2 regions of the Leifsonia sp. SIMBA_070 genome follow, and region 2 is predicted to be linked to the other one. Evidence: predicted binding sites of a transcription regulator. Region 2 holds the regulator's gene; the other holds the start of a gene.
The links. The regulator LexA, encoded in region 2, represses DNA repair genes until DNA is damaged. The targets are predictions, from matches to a motif close to TCGAACANNTGTTCGA.
Positions count from the first base shown of each region.

Region 1: a site for LexA is predicted at 2,408-2,423, ahead of uvrA (excinuclease ABC subunit UvrA). Genes of this name have one in related genera too.

Region 1 is NZ_JAWRYK010000001.1:1,725,615-1,734,013, reverse strand. Features, by position in the region: gene SB754_RS08125 (AAA family ATPase) at 1-178, shown strand, start outside; gene SB754_RS08120 (DUF58 domain-containing protein) at 175-1,512, shown strand; gene SB754_RS08115 (hypothetical protein) at 1,509-2,123, shown strand; gene uvrA (excinuclease ABC subunit UvrA) at 2,525-5,437, shown strand; gene uvrC (excinuclease ABC subunit UvrC) at 5,442-7,532, shown strand; gene rapZ (RNase adapter RapZ) at 7,573-8,399, shown strand, end outside.
Region 2 is NZ_JAWRYK010000001.1:2,054,034-2,062,432, forward strand. Features, by position in the region: gene priA (bifunctional 1-(5-phosphoribosyl)-5-((5-phosphoribosylamino)methylideneamino)imidazole-4-carboxamide isomerase/phosphoribosylanthranilate isomerase PriA) at 1-636, opposite strand, end outside; gene hisH (imidazole glycerol phosphate synthase subunit HisH) at 699-1,340, opposite strand; gene hisB (imidazoleglycerol-phosphate dehydratase HisB) at 1,337-1,939, opposite strand; gene SB754_RS09695 (histidinol-phosphate transaminase) at 1,936-3,084, opposite strand; gene SB754_RS09700 (LysM peptidoglycan-binding domain-containing protein) at 3,156-3,536, opposite strand; gene lexA (transcriptional repressor LexA) at 3,784-4,461, shown strand; gene SB754_RS09710 (metallopeptidase family protein) at 4,468-4,818, opposite strand; gene metE (5-methyltetrahydropteroyltriglutamate--homocysteine S-methyltransferase) at 4,908-7,256, opposite strand; gene SB754_RS09720 (methylenetetrahydrofolate reductase) at 7,253-8,233, opposite strand.

The DNA.
Region 1 (8,399 bases), 330 kb from region 2:
ATCCGTCGCCGTCCCTGTGCTCGCGCACCGCCTCACGCTCACGGTGCAGGCCTGGACGGGCGGCGTCCGGGCCGAGCAGGTCGTGACCGAGGTCGTCAACACCGTGGCCGGTCCTCCGGCGGTCGGGGCGGCCCAGCGGGCGGGCGGAGCGCGGCAGGCGGACGCGGCGCGCCGATGACCGACCGCGACGTGACGATGACCGACCGCGACGCGAGGGAGACGCGCACCCCGACCGGATGGACGCTCAGCCCCGCCCTGGCCGGAGCCGTCGTCGTCGGCGTGATCGCCGTCGTCGCGGCGTTCGTGATGTCGCGCGTCGAGCCCGCACTGGTCGGCGCGCCACTCCTCCTGGCAGCGGCGCTCGCCTGGGACCGCCGCCCGTCCGCGGATGTGGTGATCACCTCCTCCGCGAGCTATGGCGAAGAGGCGGGCACGGCGGCGGACGGCATCGCGGCGGTGACCGTGCATCTGCGCTCCGGCGCGACCGAGCGTCCGGACGCGCTGCAGCTGCGGCTGGCCCTGGGCGGTTCGGCGCCGATGGATGCGGTGGTCACGCCGCGCGCCGCCGACCGCGCGACCGGGCTCGTCCCTCTCGTGCACACCGGACCGCAGCGGCTCGCCGCGGTGGAGGCGCGCGCCATCGGAGCCGACGCCGTGTGGGTGTCCGAACCCGGGGAGCAGGCCGTCGTGGAGCGGGTGGTGCGGCCGCGCCAGGCGCCCGTGCGCAGCCTCCCTCTTCCCGCCCGGCTGCTCGGGCTGACGGGGCAGCACGTGTCGACGCGGCCCGGCGACGGGGGCGAGTTCCGCGACATCGACCTGTTCCATCCAGGCGACCGTCTGCGGCGCATCGACTGGCGGGCCACCGCGCGCGCCGGCCGCGAGGGAGAGCTGTACGTCCGTCGCACGACGGCCACGTCGGACGCGGCCGTCCATCTGGTGGTGGATGCCCGCGACGACGTCACCGGCGTCGTCGCCGATTGGTCGCGGGCGTACCCCCGGCCGGCGGTGTCGTCGCTCGACATCGCCCGGGAGGCGGCATCGTCGCTCGCCGTCGCGTACGCCGCCGTGGGCGACAGGATCGGGTTCGACGACCTGGGCGAGTCCCGCCGCGTCCTCCCGCCCCGGGCCGGTGCCCGGCATCGGGAGCGTGTGCTCCGGGCGATCGAGCTGACGACGGCGACGGGGTCCGCCTTCCAGCGCGTCCGCTCGCCGCGACTGTCGCCGGGCGCCCTGGTGTTCGTGCTGGGCACCTTCCTGGATGATCAGCCGGCGACACTGGCTCTGACCTGGCGTGCTGCGGGCCACCGCGTGATCGCCGTGGATGTGCTGCCGGCCCGCGATGCCGGTGACCTTGCCGCGCGGGAGCGGCTGGCCCTCCGCACCATCGAACTGGAGCGCACCCTCCGTCTCGACCAGTTGCAGGCGGGCGGAGTGGAGCTGCTGCGCTGGCCGGATGCGTCGTCGCGGGAGGCAGGGCTGCGAGCGCTCACCGCCGGAGGGCGGCGCCGATGAGCGGCGAGGGTGGCGGGATGCGCGAGGCTCGCGGGGCCGGCGACGTCGGCGACGTTCGCGACGTCGGCGACGTTCGCGACGTCGGTGAGGTTCGCGACGTCGGTGAGGTTCGCGATGTCGGCCGGGAGATCTTGGCCGGGACGCTGCCGGGCTGGTCGTTGCGCGCTCTGTTCGCCGTGATCGCGCTGCCGCTCGTCCTGGTAGGCGTGCCGGATGGCCCGTGGACGGCGATCGCGGCGCTCCTCATCGGGATCGCGGTGTGGCGACCGCGCTGGATGGTCACCTGGGTGCTCGCGGGCGTTCTCGTGCTGTCGTCGCTCGTGGAGCCCGGAACGCTCACACTGCGGTTGGTCGCCCTGATCGCGGGTGTGCACGCGCTGCACGTGGTCGGGTCGTGGATGCTGGCCGTCCCGCCCGCTGCGCGACTGCAGCCGGCGGTGCTGCTGCCATCGCTGCGCCGCTTCGTGCTCCTCCAGGTCCCGGTGCAGGCCGCGGCCGTGCTGCTGGTGCTGCCGGGTGCGCGGGCATCCGTGCCGGCGATGGCCATCCTGTCCGGCGTCGCGCTGGCCGCTCTGGTCGCGCTGCTCGTGCCGCCCCTCCTGCGCCGCTGACGGTGCCGCACACGTCTCCTCAAATCAGGAGATTCGTTCTCCTGTTTTCAGGAGAACCGGCCCGGCACCTTCTCCCAGGTCCTCTTTTCAGGAGGCAGAGCACCCTCCGGCATGAAATCTCCTGAAAACAGGAGGACGGATCTCCTGAAAACAGGAGCGCGGATCTCCTGAGAACAGGACCCACCGACCTCCACCCACCCGATCCCGTACCGCTGAAGGTTCCAATGTCGGAGGTCGCCCGTAGACTCGCGCCTGCGGGGGATACCTGGCCGGAACAGGTAGAATCGAACAGACGTTCGAAGCCTCGGGCGTGGTGCGCGGTGGGCGAACAGCCCCCGAAATCCCAGCATGGATGGCGGAGAATAGAGCGAGTGAGCAGCGGGCGAGTGAACAGCGATCGAGTGAGTGACGACCGGAGCAGGAGCGACTTCGGCAGCATCAGCCGGGTGACCGGGTCGCACCTCAGCGTGCGTGGCGCGCGGGTGCACAACCTCCACAACGTCGACCTCGAGATCCCGCGAGACTCGATGGTCGTCTTCACGGGGCTCTCCGGGTCCGGCAAGTCGTCGCTCGCGTTCGACACGATCTTCGCCGAGGGGCAGCGCCGGTACGTCGAGTCGCTGTCGGCGTATGCGCGCCAGTTCCTCGGGCAGGTCGACCGGCCCGACGTCGACTTCATCGAGGGTCTCAGCCCCGCGGTGTCGATCGACCAGAAGTCGACCAACCGCAACCCGCGCTCGACCGTCGGCACGATCACCGAGATCTACGACTACATGCGTCTGCTGTGGGCGCGCATCGGCGTGCCGCACTGTCCGATCTGCGGTGAGCGCATCCAGCGCCAGACCGTCCAGCAGATCGCCGACCAGCTGATGGAGCTCGAGCCGGGCACCCGGTACATGGTCGTCAGCCCCGTCGTCTCGCAGAAGAAGGGGGAGTTCGTCGACCTCTTCAAGGAGCTGGCGGCGAGCGGCTACTCCCGCGCACTGGTCGACGGAGAGCAGATCCAGCTCTCCGACCCGCCGACGCTCAAGAAGCAGTACAAGCACGACATCTCCGTCGTCGTCGACCGCCTGGTCGCCGGACCGGACATCCTCGGCCGTCTCACCGACTCCCTCGAGACCGCCCTGCGCCTGACCGACGGCCTGGTCCAGGTCAACTACGTCGACCGCGAGGGTGCGGCCGCCTGGCAGAACTTCAGCGAGAAGCTGTCCTGCCCGAACGGCCACCCCATCCAGCTCACCGAGATCGAGCCGCGCACCTTCTCGTTCAACGCCCCGTTCGGCGCCTGCCCGGAGTGCTCCGGCCTCGGCACCCGCATGTCGGTCGACGACGAGCTGCTGCTGGGCGACGACACCCTCAGCATCGCCGAGGGCGTCATCGTGCCGTGGACGACGCAGGGCAAGGGACTCTTCAACTACTACGAGAAGCTGCTCGACGGCCTCGCCCGCGACCTGAAGTTCTCGCTGAAGACCCCATGGAAGAAGCTCCCGGACAACGTCAAGGATGCGGTCCTCCACGGCGACAACTTCGAAGTCAAGGTCCGGTGGAAGAACCGCTACGGCCGCGAGATGTCGTACACCTCCGGCTTCGAGGGCGTCGTCCCGTACATCGAGCGGCAGTACCTGCAGGCCGAGACCGACACGCAGCGTGCCCGGTGGGCGGAGTACCTCCGCGAGGTCCCGTGCCCGGTCTGCGGCGGAAAGCGCCTCAAGCCCGAGGTGCTGGCCGTGCTGGTGCACGGCAAGAGCATCGCCGACGCCTCCCAGCTCAGCCTCAGCGACGCCCGCTCGTTCATGGAGAAGCTTCACCTGACCGAGCGCGAGCAGAAGATCGGCGCGCAGGTGCTGCGCGAGATCACGGTGCGTCTGGACTTCCTCATCCAGGTGGGACTCAGCTACCTCGACCTCGCCCGCGCCGCCGGCACGCTCTCCGGCGGTGAGGCGCAGCGCATCCGTCTCGCCACCCAGATCGGCTCCGGCCTCACCGGCGTGCTGTACGTGCTCGACGAGCCGAGCATCGGCCTCCATCAGCGGGACAACCGCCGGCTGATCGACACGCTCGTCGCTCTCCGCGATCTCGGCAACACCCTCATCGTGGTCGAGCACGACGAAGACACGATCCGGACCGCCGACTGGGTCGTCGACATCGGTCCGGGCGCCGGGGTCAACGGCGGTCACGTCGTGCACTCCGGCTCGTACGACGATCTGCTGAAGAACTCCGACTCCTTGACCGGCGACTACCTGGCGGGGCGGCGCGAGATCGCCATCCCGGCGAAGCGCCGCAAGATCGACAAGAAGCGGATGATCCGCGTGGTCGATGCGGAGGCCAACAACCTCAAGAAGGTGACGGTCGACTTCCCGCTCGGCACGTTCGTCGCGGTGACCGGTGTCTCCGGGTCGGGCAAGTCCTCGCTCGTCAACGACATCCTCTACCGGGTGATGGCCAACAAGCTCAACGGCGCCCGCAAGGTGCCGGGCAAGCACCGCACGGTGTCCGGGCTCGAGAACCTCGACAAGGTCGTGCACGTCGACCAGGCGCCGATCGGCCGCACCCCGCGGTCGAACCCCGCCACCTACACCGGAGTGTTCGACCGCATCCGGACCCTGTTCGCCGAGACCCCGGAGGCGAAGACCCGCGGGTACCTGCCCGGCCGGTTCAGCTTCAACGTCAAGGGAGGCCGCTGCGAGGCCTGCTCGGGCGACGGCACGATCAAGATCGAGATGAACTTCCTGCCCGACGTCTACGTCGCGTGCGAGGTGTGCGGGGGAGCCCGGTACAACCGCGACACTCTCTCCGTCCACTACAAGGGCAAGAACATCGCCGAGGTGCTCGACATGCCGATCAGCGAGGCGGCCGAGTTCTTCAAGCCGATCTCGGCCATCCACCGCTACCTGCAGACCCTGGTCGACGTGGGCCTCGGCTACGTCCGGCTCGGACAGAGCGCGACGACCCTCTCCGGCGGTGAGGCGCAGCGCGTCAAGCTCGCCACCGAGCTGCAGCGCCGCTCCAACGGCCGCAGCGTCTACGTGCTCGACGAGCCGACCACCGGTCTGCACTTCGAAGACGTCCGCAAGCTCCTGCTGGTGCTGAACGGCCTCCTCGACAAGGGCAACACCGTCGTCGTGATCGAGCACAACCTCGACGTGATCAAGTCCGCGGACTGGATCATCGACATGGGTCCGGAGGGCGGCGCGGGCGGCGGCGAGGTGATCGCCACCGGGACGCCGGAGCAGGTCGCCGAGACGCCGGGCAGCCACACCGGGTTCTTCCTGAAAGAGATCCTGCAGAGCGATTCCGCCCGGGGCGCCGCGTAGCGCCGTGGCAGACACCGTCAGCTACCGGCCGAAGGCCGGCGAGATCCCGACCCAGCCGGGCGTGTACCGCTTCCGCGACAAGAACCGGCGCGTGCTCTACGTAGGCAAGGCGAAGAACCTGCGTGCGCGGCTGAGCAACTACTTCCAGCCGCTGCGCAGCCTCCACGAGCGGACGCGCCGCATGGTGACGACCGCGTCGAGCGTGGAATGGACGGTCGTCGGCACCGAGTACGAGGCGCTGCAGCTCGAGTACACCTGGATCAAAGAGTTCAACCCGCCGTTCAACGTCAAGTTCCGCGACGACAAGACCTACCCCTACCTTGCGGTGACCCTCGGCGACCGCGTGCCCCGGGTGATGATCACCCGCAACCGCAACATCAAGGACGCGCGCTACTTCGGCCCGTACACGAAGGTCTGGGCGATCCGCGAGACGGTCGACCTGATGCTCAAGGCGTTCCCCATGCGCAGCTGCTCGGACGGGGTCTACCGCCGCGCAGAGCTCACCGGCCGTCCGTGCCTCCTCGGCGACATCGGCAAGTGCGCTGCGCCGTGCGTCGGGCGCATCACGCCGGAGGACCACAAGTCGCTCGCCATCGACTTCGCCTCCTTCATGGCGGGCAACGACAGCGGCTACCTGCGCGACCTCACCGAGAAGATGAAGCAGGCCGCCAGCACCATGGACTACGAGGCGGCAGCCCGGCACCGCGACGCCATCCAGGCGCTGGAGGGCGTGCTCGGCAAGAGCGCCGTCGTGCTGACCGACAACGTGGACGCCGACGTGTTCGGCATCGCGCACGACGAGCTGGCCGCTGCGGTCACGCAGTTCATCGTCCGGGGCGGCCGCGTGCGCGGTGTCCGCAGCTGGGTGGTCGACAAAGAGCTCGACGTCGGGCTGGGCGAGCTGGTCGAGACAGTCGTCCAGAACGCCTACGACGGCCCGGACGCGCCACCGCGCGAGATCCTCGTCCCCGAGCTGCCCGACGACACGGCCGAGCTCGAGCAGTGGTTGACCCAGCGCCGCCGCGAGACGCCCGACCCGTCGGCCCCGCGTGGCCGGCTCACCGGCCGGGTCGAACTCCGCACCGCGCAGCGCGGTGAGAAGGCTGCCCTCGCGCAGACCGTCGAGATGAACGCCAAGAACGCGCTGGTGCTCTACAAGACCCGGCGCAGCTCCGATTTCGTGGCCCGCTCGAAGGCGCTCAACGACATCCAGGACGCCCTGGGGATGGACGACGCTCCGCTCCGGATGGAGTGCTACGACGTCTCGCACCTCAGCGGGACGAACATCGTCGCGTCGATGGTCGTCTTCGAGGACGGGCTGCCGCGCAAGGACCAGTACCGCCGCTTCAGCATCCCCGAATCGACCGACGACACCGAATCCATCTACCAGGTGATCTCCCGCCGGTTGGCATACCTGAAGGACCCGTCGGCGAGCGGAGACGCGATCTCCGCCACCGCCACGGGGGCCAGCGCCGCGCAGGCCGCAGCAGAGGCCGCCCAGGAGGCCGTCGACGAGGAGACCGCGCTCGACGCCGAAGGCGCGGCAGGAGCAGAGGAGGTGGTGGACGCTGCCGAGCGCCGCCGCCGCAAGTTCTCGTACCCGCCGAACCTTCTGATCGTCGACGGCGGCCAGCCGCAGGTCGCCGCCGCCAAGCGCGCCCTCGACGAGTCCGGGGTCACGGGCATCCAGCTCGCGGGCATCGCGAAGCGGCTGGAGGAGATCTGGCTGCCGGACTCCGACTTCCCGGTCATCCTGCCCCGCAACAGCGACGCGCTCTTCCTCATCCAACGGCTGCGCGACGAGGCCCACCGCTTCGCCATCACCTATCAGCGCGCTCGGCGCAAGCGCGACATCGGCACGGTGCTCGGTGAGATCCCGGGCCTCGGCCCGTCGCGGGTGAAGGAGTTGCTGAAGCACTTCGGATCGGTGGCCCAGCTGCGCAAGGCCACGCCCGAGCAGATCGCCGAGGTGCGCGGCGTCGGTCCCCGGCTCGCCACCGCCGTGTTCGAGCGGCTGGCCGACAGTGCGCGCAGCGACACCACCTCCACCGATGCGCAGCCGGAAGACGGGCGGGCGGCCGACCTCAGTCGCTAGGCTGGGGGCACACCAGGGGAGCAGCGGAGGAGACCGGTCGATGGCCACCGACGGCGACACAGTCGCAAGCGCCGAGCAGCAGGAAGTGCTCATCGTCACCGGGATGTCGGGCGCGGGCCGCTCGACCGTCGCGAATGCCCTGGAGGACCTCGACTGGTATGTCGTCGACAACCTCCCGCCGCAGATGCTGCGCCCGCTGATCGAGCTGGCCAACCGGGCCGAGTCCGGCCTCCCGCGCATCGCGGCGGTGGTCGACGTACGCGGGCGCAACTTCTTCGTCGACCTGCGCGACCTGATCCAGAGCCTCCGCGAGGGCACGAAGATCCGCGTGCTGTTCCTCGAGGCCTCCGACGCTGTGCTCGTGCGCCGCTTCGAGCAGGTGCGCCGGCCGCACCCGCTGCAGGGCGACGGCACCATCCTGGACGGCATCTCGGCCGAGCGCACACGGCTCCGTGAGATCCGGGAGGCGAGCGACATCATCGTCGACACCTCCGACCTGAACATCCACCAGCTCGCCACCAACATCACCGACACCTTCGCGGCGGAGGACGCTGCCGACGTGCAGGTGACCGTGATGAGCTTCGGGTTCAAGTACGGGCTGCCGGCCGACGCCGACATGGTCGCCGACGCCCGGTTCCTCCCGAATCCGTTCTGGGTCCCCGAGCTCCGGCCCCACACCGGCCTCGAAGAGGTCGTGCGCGACTATGTCCTGCAGCAGGATGGCGCCGACGATTTCATCCACGGCTACGTCTCGGCGCTGCGGCCGATCATGGCGGGCTACCAGCGCGAGAACAAACGTCACGCGCTGATCGCGATAGGCTGCACTGGCGGAAAACACCGGTCCGTCGCGATTGCGGAAGAGCTCGC
Region 2 (8,399 bases):
GATGTCGTCCAGGTTCGAGATGCCGCCGGAGGCGACCACCGGACGCTCCGTACGGTCGAGCACCTGACGCAGCAGGTCGATGTTGGGGCCGCGCAGCGTGCCGTCCTTCGTCACGTCGGTGACCACGTAGCGGGCGCAGCCCGCGTCCTCCAGCCGGTCGAGCACCTCCCAGAGGTCGCCGCCTTCACGGGTCCAGCCGCGTGCGGCGAGCGTCGTGCCGCGCACATCCAGGCCGACGGCGATCGCCTCGCCGTACTGGCTGATGGCGCTGGCCGCCCACTCCGGGTTCTCCAGCGCAGCGGTGCCGAGGTTGACCCGGGTCGCGCCCGCCTCGAGCGCCTGCTCCAGCGAGGCATCGTCGCGGATCCCGCCGGAGAGCTCGATGCTCACCCCGTGCACCTGGTGGATGACGCGCTTGAGAATGGACCGGTTCTCACCGCGCCCGAACGCCGCGTCGAGGTCGACGAGGTGGATCCACTCGGCGCCGGCATCGGCCCACTCGGCCGCCGCGTCGACGGGGTCGCCGTAGCTGGTCTCACTGCCCGCCTCGCCCTGGGTGAGGCGCACGGCCTTGCCGTCGGCGACATCCACCGCGGGCAGGAGGACGAGTCGGGGCGTGCTGATGAAGTCGGTCATGTGCTTCCTCGTGTCGGTCCGCGACGTGCGGACGGCTAGGGCGGACGGCTGGGCGGTGTCCGTCAGAGCGAGCGGACCCAGTTGCGCAGCAGCTGGATGCCGGCGCGCCCCGACTTCTCGGGGTGGAACTGCGTCGCGCTGAGCGGCCCGTTCTCGACGGCGGCGACGAACGGCGCGCCGTGCTCGGCCCAGGTCACCTTCGGCTTCGGGAAGGGCGGCTCGGGGTCGAGCGTCCAGTCCTGCGCGGCGTACGAGTGGACGAAGTAGAAGCGCTCGTCCTGCAGCCCCGAGAACAGCACGGAGTCCTGCGGCGCGCGCACGGTGTTCCATCCGATGTGCGGCACGACGTCGGCGCGCAGCAGGTCGACCGTGCCCGGCCACTCCCCCAGCCCGTCGGTCGTCAGGCCGTGCTCGACGCCGCGCTCGAACATCACCTGCATCCCGACGCAGATCCCGAGAACCGGTCGCCCGCCCGCGAGCCGGCGGTCGACGACCTCGTCGCCGTGGGACGCGCGCAGCGCCTCCGCGACCGCCGTGAACGCTCCGACGCCGGGCACGAGCAGGCCGTCGGCCTCCTGCGCGCGGCGGCGGTTGCCGGTCAGCTCGACGTCCGCGCCCGCGGCTTCGAGGGCCTTGACGGCGGAGTGGACGTTCCCCGACCCGTAGTCGAAGACGACGACACGTGGAGTGCGGCCCTCGGTCACAGCGCACCCTTGGTGGACGGGATGCCCTGCACAAGCGGATCCAGCGCCTTGGCCTGGCGGAACGCGCGCGCGAACGCCTTGAACTCCGCCTCGGCGATGTGGTGCGGGTCGCGGCCGCCGAGGACGGTGATGTGCGTCGTCAGGGCGGCGTTGAACGAGATCGCTTCGAAGACGTGACGGACCATCGAACCGGTGAAGTGGCCGCCGATGAGGTGCAGCTCGAAGCCGGCCGGTTCGCCGCCGTGCACCAGGTACGGCCGCCCGGAGATGTCGACGACAGCCTGCACGAGCGCCTCGTCGAGCGGCACCAGGGCGTCGCCGTACCGCGAGATGCCGGACTTGTCGCCCAGAGCCTCCCGGATCGCCCGGCCCAGGACGATGCCGATGTCCTCCACCGTGTGGTGCACGTCGATGTCGGTGTCACCGGTGGCGCGGATGCGCAAGTCGGTGAGCGAGTGCTTCGCGAACGCCGTCAGCAGGTGGTCGTAGAAGGGGACGCTCGTCTGGATGTCGGACGCTCCCGTCCCGTCGAGGTCGAGGCTCAGCGCGATACTGGACTCGCTCGTCTCCCGCGTGACCGTGGCGGTGCGATTCGTCATGCGTCCGAGTCTACCGGGGCGGCCTGGGACCGTTCGGGGGCCTGCTCCTCGCGGACGGCGGCGGTCGAGGGCCGGCCCAGCGCCGCCAACGCGTCGAGGAACGTCGTGGTCTCCGCCTCCGTGCCCGCCGTCACGCGCAGGTGGTGCGGGATGCCGACGTCGCGGATCAGGATGCCGCGCTCGGCGAGCGCCTCGAAGGTCGCGTGCGGGTCGTCCACCCCGCCGAAGAGCACGAAGTTGCTCCCGGAGCGGTGCGGCGTGTAACCGAGACGATCGAGCTCCGTGACGAGCCGGTCGCGCTGCGCGCGGATCTCGCCCACCATGGCCAGCATCTCGTCGGAGTGGGCGAGGGCGCCCAGAGCCGCCGCCTGCGTCAGGGCCGACAGGTGGTACGGCAGCCGGACCAGGCGCAGCGCGTCGATCACGGCTGGGTCGGCCGCCAGGTAGCCCACTCGGGCGCCGGCGAACGCGAACGCCTTGCTCATCGTGCGGGAGATGAGCAGGCGCGGGCGCCCGGGCAGCAGAGTGAGCGCGGAGGGCACGCCGTCTGGCAGGAACTCGGCGTACGCCTCGTCGACCACCACGATGCCGCGGGCGGCGGCGTAGGCGGCCTCGATGGTCTCGAGCGCCAGCGGGGTGCCGGTCGGGTTGTTCGGGGAGCAGAGGATGACGATGTCGGGATCGAGGGCGCGGATCTGCTCCGCGGCCGTCTCGGGCGACAGCTCGTAGCCCGCGTCCCGCGTGCCTGCCAGGTACTCGGTGCCTGTTCCCGACGCCAGGAGCGGGTACATGGAGTAGGTGGGGGCGAACCCGAGCAGAGTGCGGCCCGGACCGCCGAAGGCCTGGAGGATGTGCTGCAGCACCTCGTTGGACCCGTTCGCCGCCCAGATCTGCTCGGCGGTGAGGCCGTGCCCGAGGTAGCGCGCGAACGCCTCCCGCAGTTCGGTGAACTCGCGGTCGGGGTAGCGGTTGACTCCGCCGACGGCGGCGGCGACCCGCGCGACGATATCGGCGGCAACATCCTCGGGAACCGGATGAGTGTTCTCGTTCACGTTGAGCGCGACGGGCACCGGACGCTGGGGAGCGCCGTACGGCGAGCGACCACGAAGGTCGTCCCGGATCGGCAGCTCGGAGAGAGAAGTCACCGTTCAATCGTAGTCAGCGCGAGAGCCCTGACGTCCCTGGATGACGAACGTGGAGCCTTCGTGAGGTCGGGCTACTTCGCGTACTTGGTCGGCACCGCGAGCTGCTGCCCGGGAGAGACGACAGCCGACTCCAAGCCGTTCAGCGACACCAGGTCGGCGATCACGTCGCGCGGATCGGCGTTCGGGGCGACGCGCTCGGCGACCGACCAGAGAGAGTCGCCCGACTCCACGGTGACGTACTGGAAGCTGACGTGCGTCTGCTCGCCGTTGGCGACCGCGCCGCCGCCGTTCAGGGCGAAGACGAGCGCGCCGATGACCAGCGGCAGGGCGACGAGCGCCGAGAGGACAGCGCGACCGCGACGGGTGAGGCGCAGGCGTACGCGCGCTCCCTCGGGCAGCGGCGGTACCGCACGCAGGGCGGGAACCGACTCGCTCATCAGTACTGCACTCATGGCCGTGACCTCCTCAGACTCGCGGGTGCGAAGCTGTGTTCCGAATGTATCTTCGAATGTCTGAATCCGCAAGGTACCCTCCACTGAGGAAATACCCGAGGAAATCGGCGACACGCTCGAACACATGTTTGTCTTCCCCTTCTGACGCGGATACAGTTTCGACTGTCTGAGAACATCAGATCAGGTACCACCGACATTCGTGCCGGGGAGCGATCCCGGACGACGCCGACGCCAGGAGAGGACGCCCGTGTCGAATGAGAACCAGGCCCGCGGGGGCACCCGCCGCCGGAAGAACCTCAGCGACAAGCAGCTCGCCATCCTGGATGTGATCCAGCGGTCGGTGAGCCAGCGCGGCTATCCGCCGAGCATGCGCGAGATCGGCGACGCGGTCGGGCTGTCCTCGCTCTCCTCCGTGACCCACCAGCTGAACCAGCTGGAGCTGAGCGGCTATCTGCGGCGCGACCCCAACCGGCCGCGCGCGCTCGAGATCCTGATCGACCTGCCCTCGGCGGGCCCGACGCCCGACTACGAGAACCAGACGCCCGTCGGCGACGCCGCCATGGTGCCGCTCGTCGGCCGGATCGCCGCGGGCATCCCGATCACGGCGGAGCAGCAGGTGGACGAGGTGTTCCCGCTCCCCCGCCAGCTCGTCGGCAACGGCGAGCTGTTCATGCTGAAGGTCGTCGGGGAGTCGATGATCGACGCGGCGATCTGCGACGGCGACTGGGTCGTCATCCGCGCGCAGAACACCGCCGAGAACGGCGACATCGTCGCGGCGATGCTCGACGAGGAGGCGACGGTCAAGGTGTTCCGTCAGCGCGACGGGCACACCTGGCTGCTGCCGCGCAACTCCAACTTCGAGCCCATCCTCGGCGACTTCGCGCAGGTGCTCGGCAAGGTTGTCGCGGTCCTCCGCGCCGTCTGACTGCTCCTACGCCCAGCCGAGTTCGCGCAGGCGGTCGTCGGAGAGCCCGAAGTAGTGCCCGATCTCGTGCACGAGCGTGACGTGCACCCGCGCCCTCAGCTCCTCCACGGTGGAGGCCGACGCCTCCAGGTTGTTGCGGAACAGGGTGATGCGATCCGGCAGCTCGCCGAACCCGTACACCGAGCGCCGGGTCAGCGGCCGGCCGCTGTACAGGCCGAACAGCCGCGGCCGTGCCCCCCACGGCTGGTCCTCGATCAGGATCGCGACGTTCTCGAGCGGGCCCACCATGTCGTCCGGCAAGGACTCGAAGATGTCGTCGACCATCCGCTCGAACTCGTCGTCCGCGATGCGCACCATGGGCTCATCCTCACACGCCACGGACGCCTCCGGCCCCGGTTCGCTGTACGCGTACCGGGGCCGGAGGCGGGCGATGAGCCCGAAGAGGGTCAGGCCGTGACGGAGGCCCGCTCCCGGACGCCGCGCGTCGCCTCGATGATGTTGCGGAGCGATGCGACCGTCTCGTCGTAGCCGCGGGTCTTCAGGCCGCAGTCCGGGTTCACCCAGAGCTGGCGGCCGGGGATCGCGTCGAGCGCGGTCTCGAGCAGCTCGGTGACCTCCTCGACCGACGGGACGCGCGGCGAGTGGATGTCGTAGACGCCCGGCCCGATGCCGTGCTCGAAGCCGGAGCGCTGGATGTCGTGCACGACCTCCATGCGGCTGCGTGCCGCCTCGATGCTGGTGACATCGGCGTCGAGGTTGCGGATCGCGTCGATCACCACGCCGAACTCCGAGTAGCAGAGGTGCGTGTGGATCTGGGTGCGGTCCTCGACGCCCGACGTGGCCAGGCGGAACGAGCCGACCGACCACTCCAGGTAGTCGTCCTGCGCGGCCTTCTTCAGCGGCAGCAGCTCGCGCAGCGCCGGCTCGTCCACCTGCACGACGCGGATGCCCGCCTCCTCCAGGTCGGCGATCTCGTCCCGCAGCGCGAGGGCGACCTGCCGGGCGGTCTCGCCGAGCGGCTGGTCGTCGCGCACGAACGACCACGCCAGGATGGTCACCGGACCGGTCAGCATCCCCTTCACCGGCTTCTCGGTGAGGCTCTGCGTGAAGGCCGACCAGTCGACCGTGATCGGCGCCGGCCGGGACACGTCTCCCCAGAGGATGGAGGGGCGCGTGCAGCGCGAGCCGTACGACTGCACCCAGCCGTTCTGCGTCACCGCGAACCCGTCGAGGTTCTCGGCGAAGTACTGCACCATGTCGTTGCGCTCGGGCTCGCCGTGCACGATGACGTCGATGCCGATCTCCTCCTGCAGGTCCACCACGCGCTTGATCTCGTCGCGCATGCGGCCCAGGTACTCCGCCTCGCTGATCAGTCCCTTGGCGAGCTGCGCGCGCGAGCGGCGGATGTCCGCGGTCTGCGGGAACGAGCCGATGGTCGTCGTGGGGAGGAACGGGAGGCCGAGCGCCTCGTCCTGCGCCGTCTGCCGGTCGGCGTACTCGCCACGGCGGAAGTCGGCTTCGGTCAGCGCCGCCTCGCGCTCGCGCACGGCCGGCACCCGGACGCCCGGCGCGGACGCGCGATCGGCCAGCGCCGCGGTCGCAGCGGTCAGCTCCTCCTGGATGGCCTCGTGGCCGTCCACGATGCCGCGCGCGAGCACGGCCACCTGGGCGACCTTCTGGTCGGCGAAGGCGAGCCAGGTCTTGAGGCGAACGTCCAGCTCCGGCTCGTCGTCCACGTCGTGCGGCACGTGCAGCAGCGAGGTGGAGGTGGAGACGGCGACATCGGGGCTGAGCGAGAGGAGCTCGGTCAGCGCGCCGAACGCAGCCTCCAGGTCGCCGCGCCAGATGTTGTGGCCGTCGATCACGCCGCCGACCAGGGTCTTCGTGGCGAGGGCGGAGGCCGTCGCCGCGTCGAGCCCTGTGGGGATCGAGCCGCGCACCAGGTCGAGCGAGATCGCTTCGACCGGGCTGGCCGCAAGCGGCGCGAGCGCGTCGTCCAGACTGCCGTACGGCGCCGCGACGAACAGCGCCGGACGGTCGGCGGAGCCACCCAACGTGCCGTAGGCGGTGGTCACCGCGGCGAGCACGGCCTCCCGCGACTCGTCGATGCTCTCGCTGACCAGGGCCGGCTCGTCGAGCTGCGCCCAGGGCGCGCCGGCGGCGGCGAGGCGGGACAGCAGCTCCGCGTAGACGGGAAGCAGGTCGGCGAGGCGGGACAGCGGACGGAAGCCCTCCGGCGCGTCGTCGCTCGGCTTGCTCAGCAGCAGGAACGTAACGGGGCCGACCACGACAGGGCGGGTCACGAAGCCGGCAGCGCGCGCCTCCTCGAACTCGCGCACGATCCGGTCGGAGGCCAGACGGAAGCCCGTCTCCGGGCCGATCTCGGGCACCAGGTAGTGGTAGTTGGAGTCGAACCACTTGGTCATCTCGAGCGGCGGGTTCTCGCCCTCGCCACGGGCGATCGTGAAGTAGCCGGCCAGGTCGACGGAGCCGTCCGCGGCGGCGAGGGAGGCGAAGCGCGACGGGAGGGCTCCGACGGTGACCGCCGCATCCAGCACCTGGTCGTAGAAGCTGAAGCTCTCCGGGATGGATGCGTCGGCACGGCCGAGGCCCAGCGACGCGAGGCGCTCGCGGGTGGTCGCGCGCAGCTCGGCGGCGGTCGCCTCCAGCTCCTCGGCGGAGGTGGAGCCGGCCCAGAACGCCTCGACGGCCTTCTTCAGCTCGCGGCGGCGCCCGATGCGCGGGTAGCCGATGATCGTGCCCGCCGGGAAAGGCGTGCGGGTGGTGTCGGTCATGCTGGTTCCTTTTCGGTGGCCGATTTCTCGGGGGTGGGACAGGCAGGACGGTCCGGGGACGCCAAGGCGCCGATCCGGTCGAGCACGGACAGGACCGCCTCGTGCTGGTTGAACGTGTACAGGTGGAGTCCGGGAGCGCCGCCGTCGAGCAGGCGCTGCCCGAGACGCGCGGCCCAGGCGATGCCGATCTCGCGACGGCCCTCGTCGGTCGGCTCGACCTCCAGCTCGATGGCCAGGTCGCTGGGGAGGTCCTCGCCGCTGAGCTCGAGCATCCGCTTCAGACGGGCGGGGCTGGTGACGGGCATGATGCCCGGCAGGATGGGGAACGCCACGCCCGCTTCAGCGGCGCGCTGCGCGAAGTGGAGGTAGTCCTCCGCGTGGAAGAAGAGCTGCGTGATCCCGAGGTTCGCCCCGGCCGCCTGCTTGGCGAGCAGCGCGTCGATGTCCTGCGAGACCGACCGCGACGACGGGTGCCCGTTCGGGAAGGCGGCGACGGCGATCTGCACGTGCTCGCGGTGCTCCAGGACGGCGCGGGCAGGAAGGCCGGGAACCGGGAGCTCGCCGTACGGCACGCGCTCCGCCTGCACCCGGTGGATGAGCTGCACCAGCTCGGCCGTGGTGCGGATGTCGCCGATCGGGTCGACTCCCTCGGGCAGGCCGACGGGAGGGTCGCCGCGCACGGCCAGGAACCGGCGCACACCGGCATCCAGGAACTCGCGGATCAGCCGGTTCGCCTCCTCATGCGACGAGCCGACGCAGGTCAGGTGCGCCATCGGGCTCACGTCGGTGTGCTCGATGATGTACCGGAGCACCTCCAGGGAGGCCGTCCGCGAGGAGCCGCCCGCGCCGAACGTCACCGAGATGAAGTCGGGGTGCGCGGCCGCCAGACGGTCGATCGTGGCGGGAAGAGCGGCGGCGGCGCGCTCGTTGCGCGGAGGGTACAGCTCGAAGGAGTACCGGGCCTCGGTACAGCTCATGGGCTCCTCGAATGGTCGGACAGCGGCACGGGACGTCCCGCGCACTGCGTCGGAACACAGTGCGGGGTCGCACGGGCGGGTGCCGGGCTCGGCTGTCGCACCACGTCAGCGGTCGCCCGCTGCGGTTGAGAGGAAATCTAGCAACGCGAAAGGCCGGACGGAATCG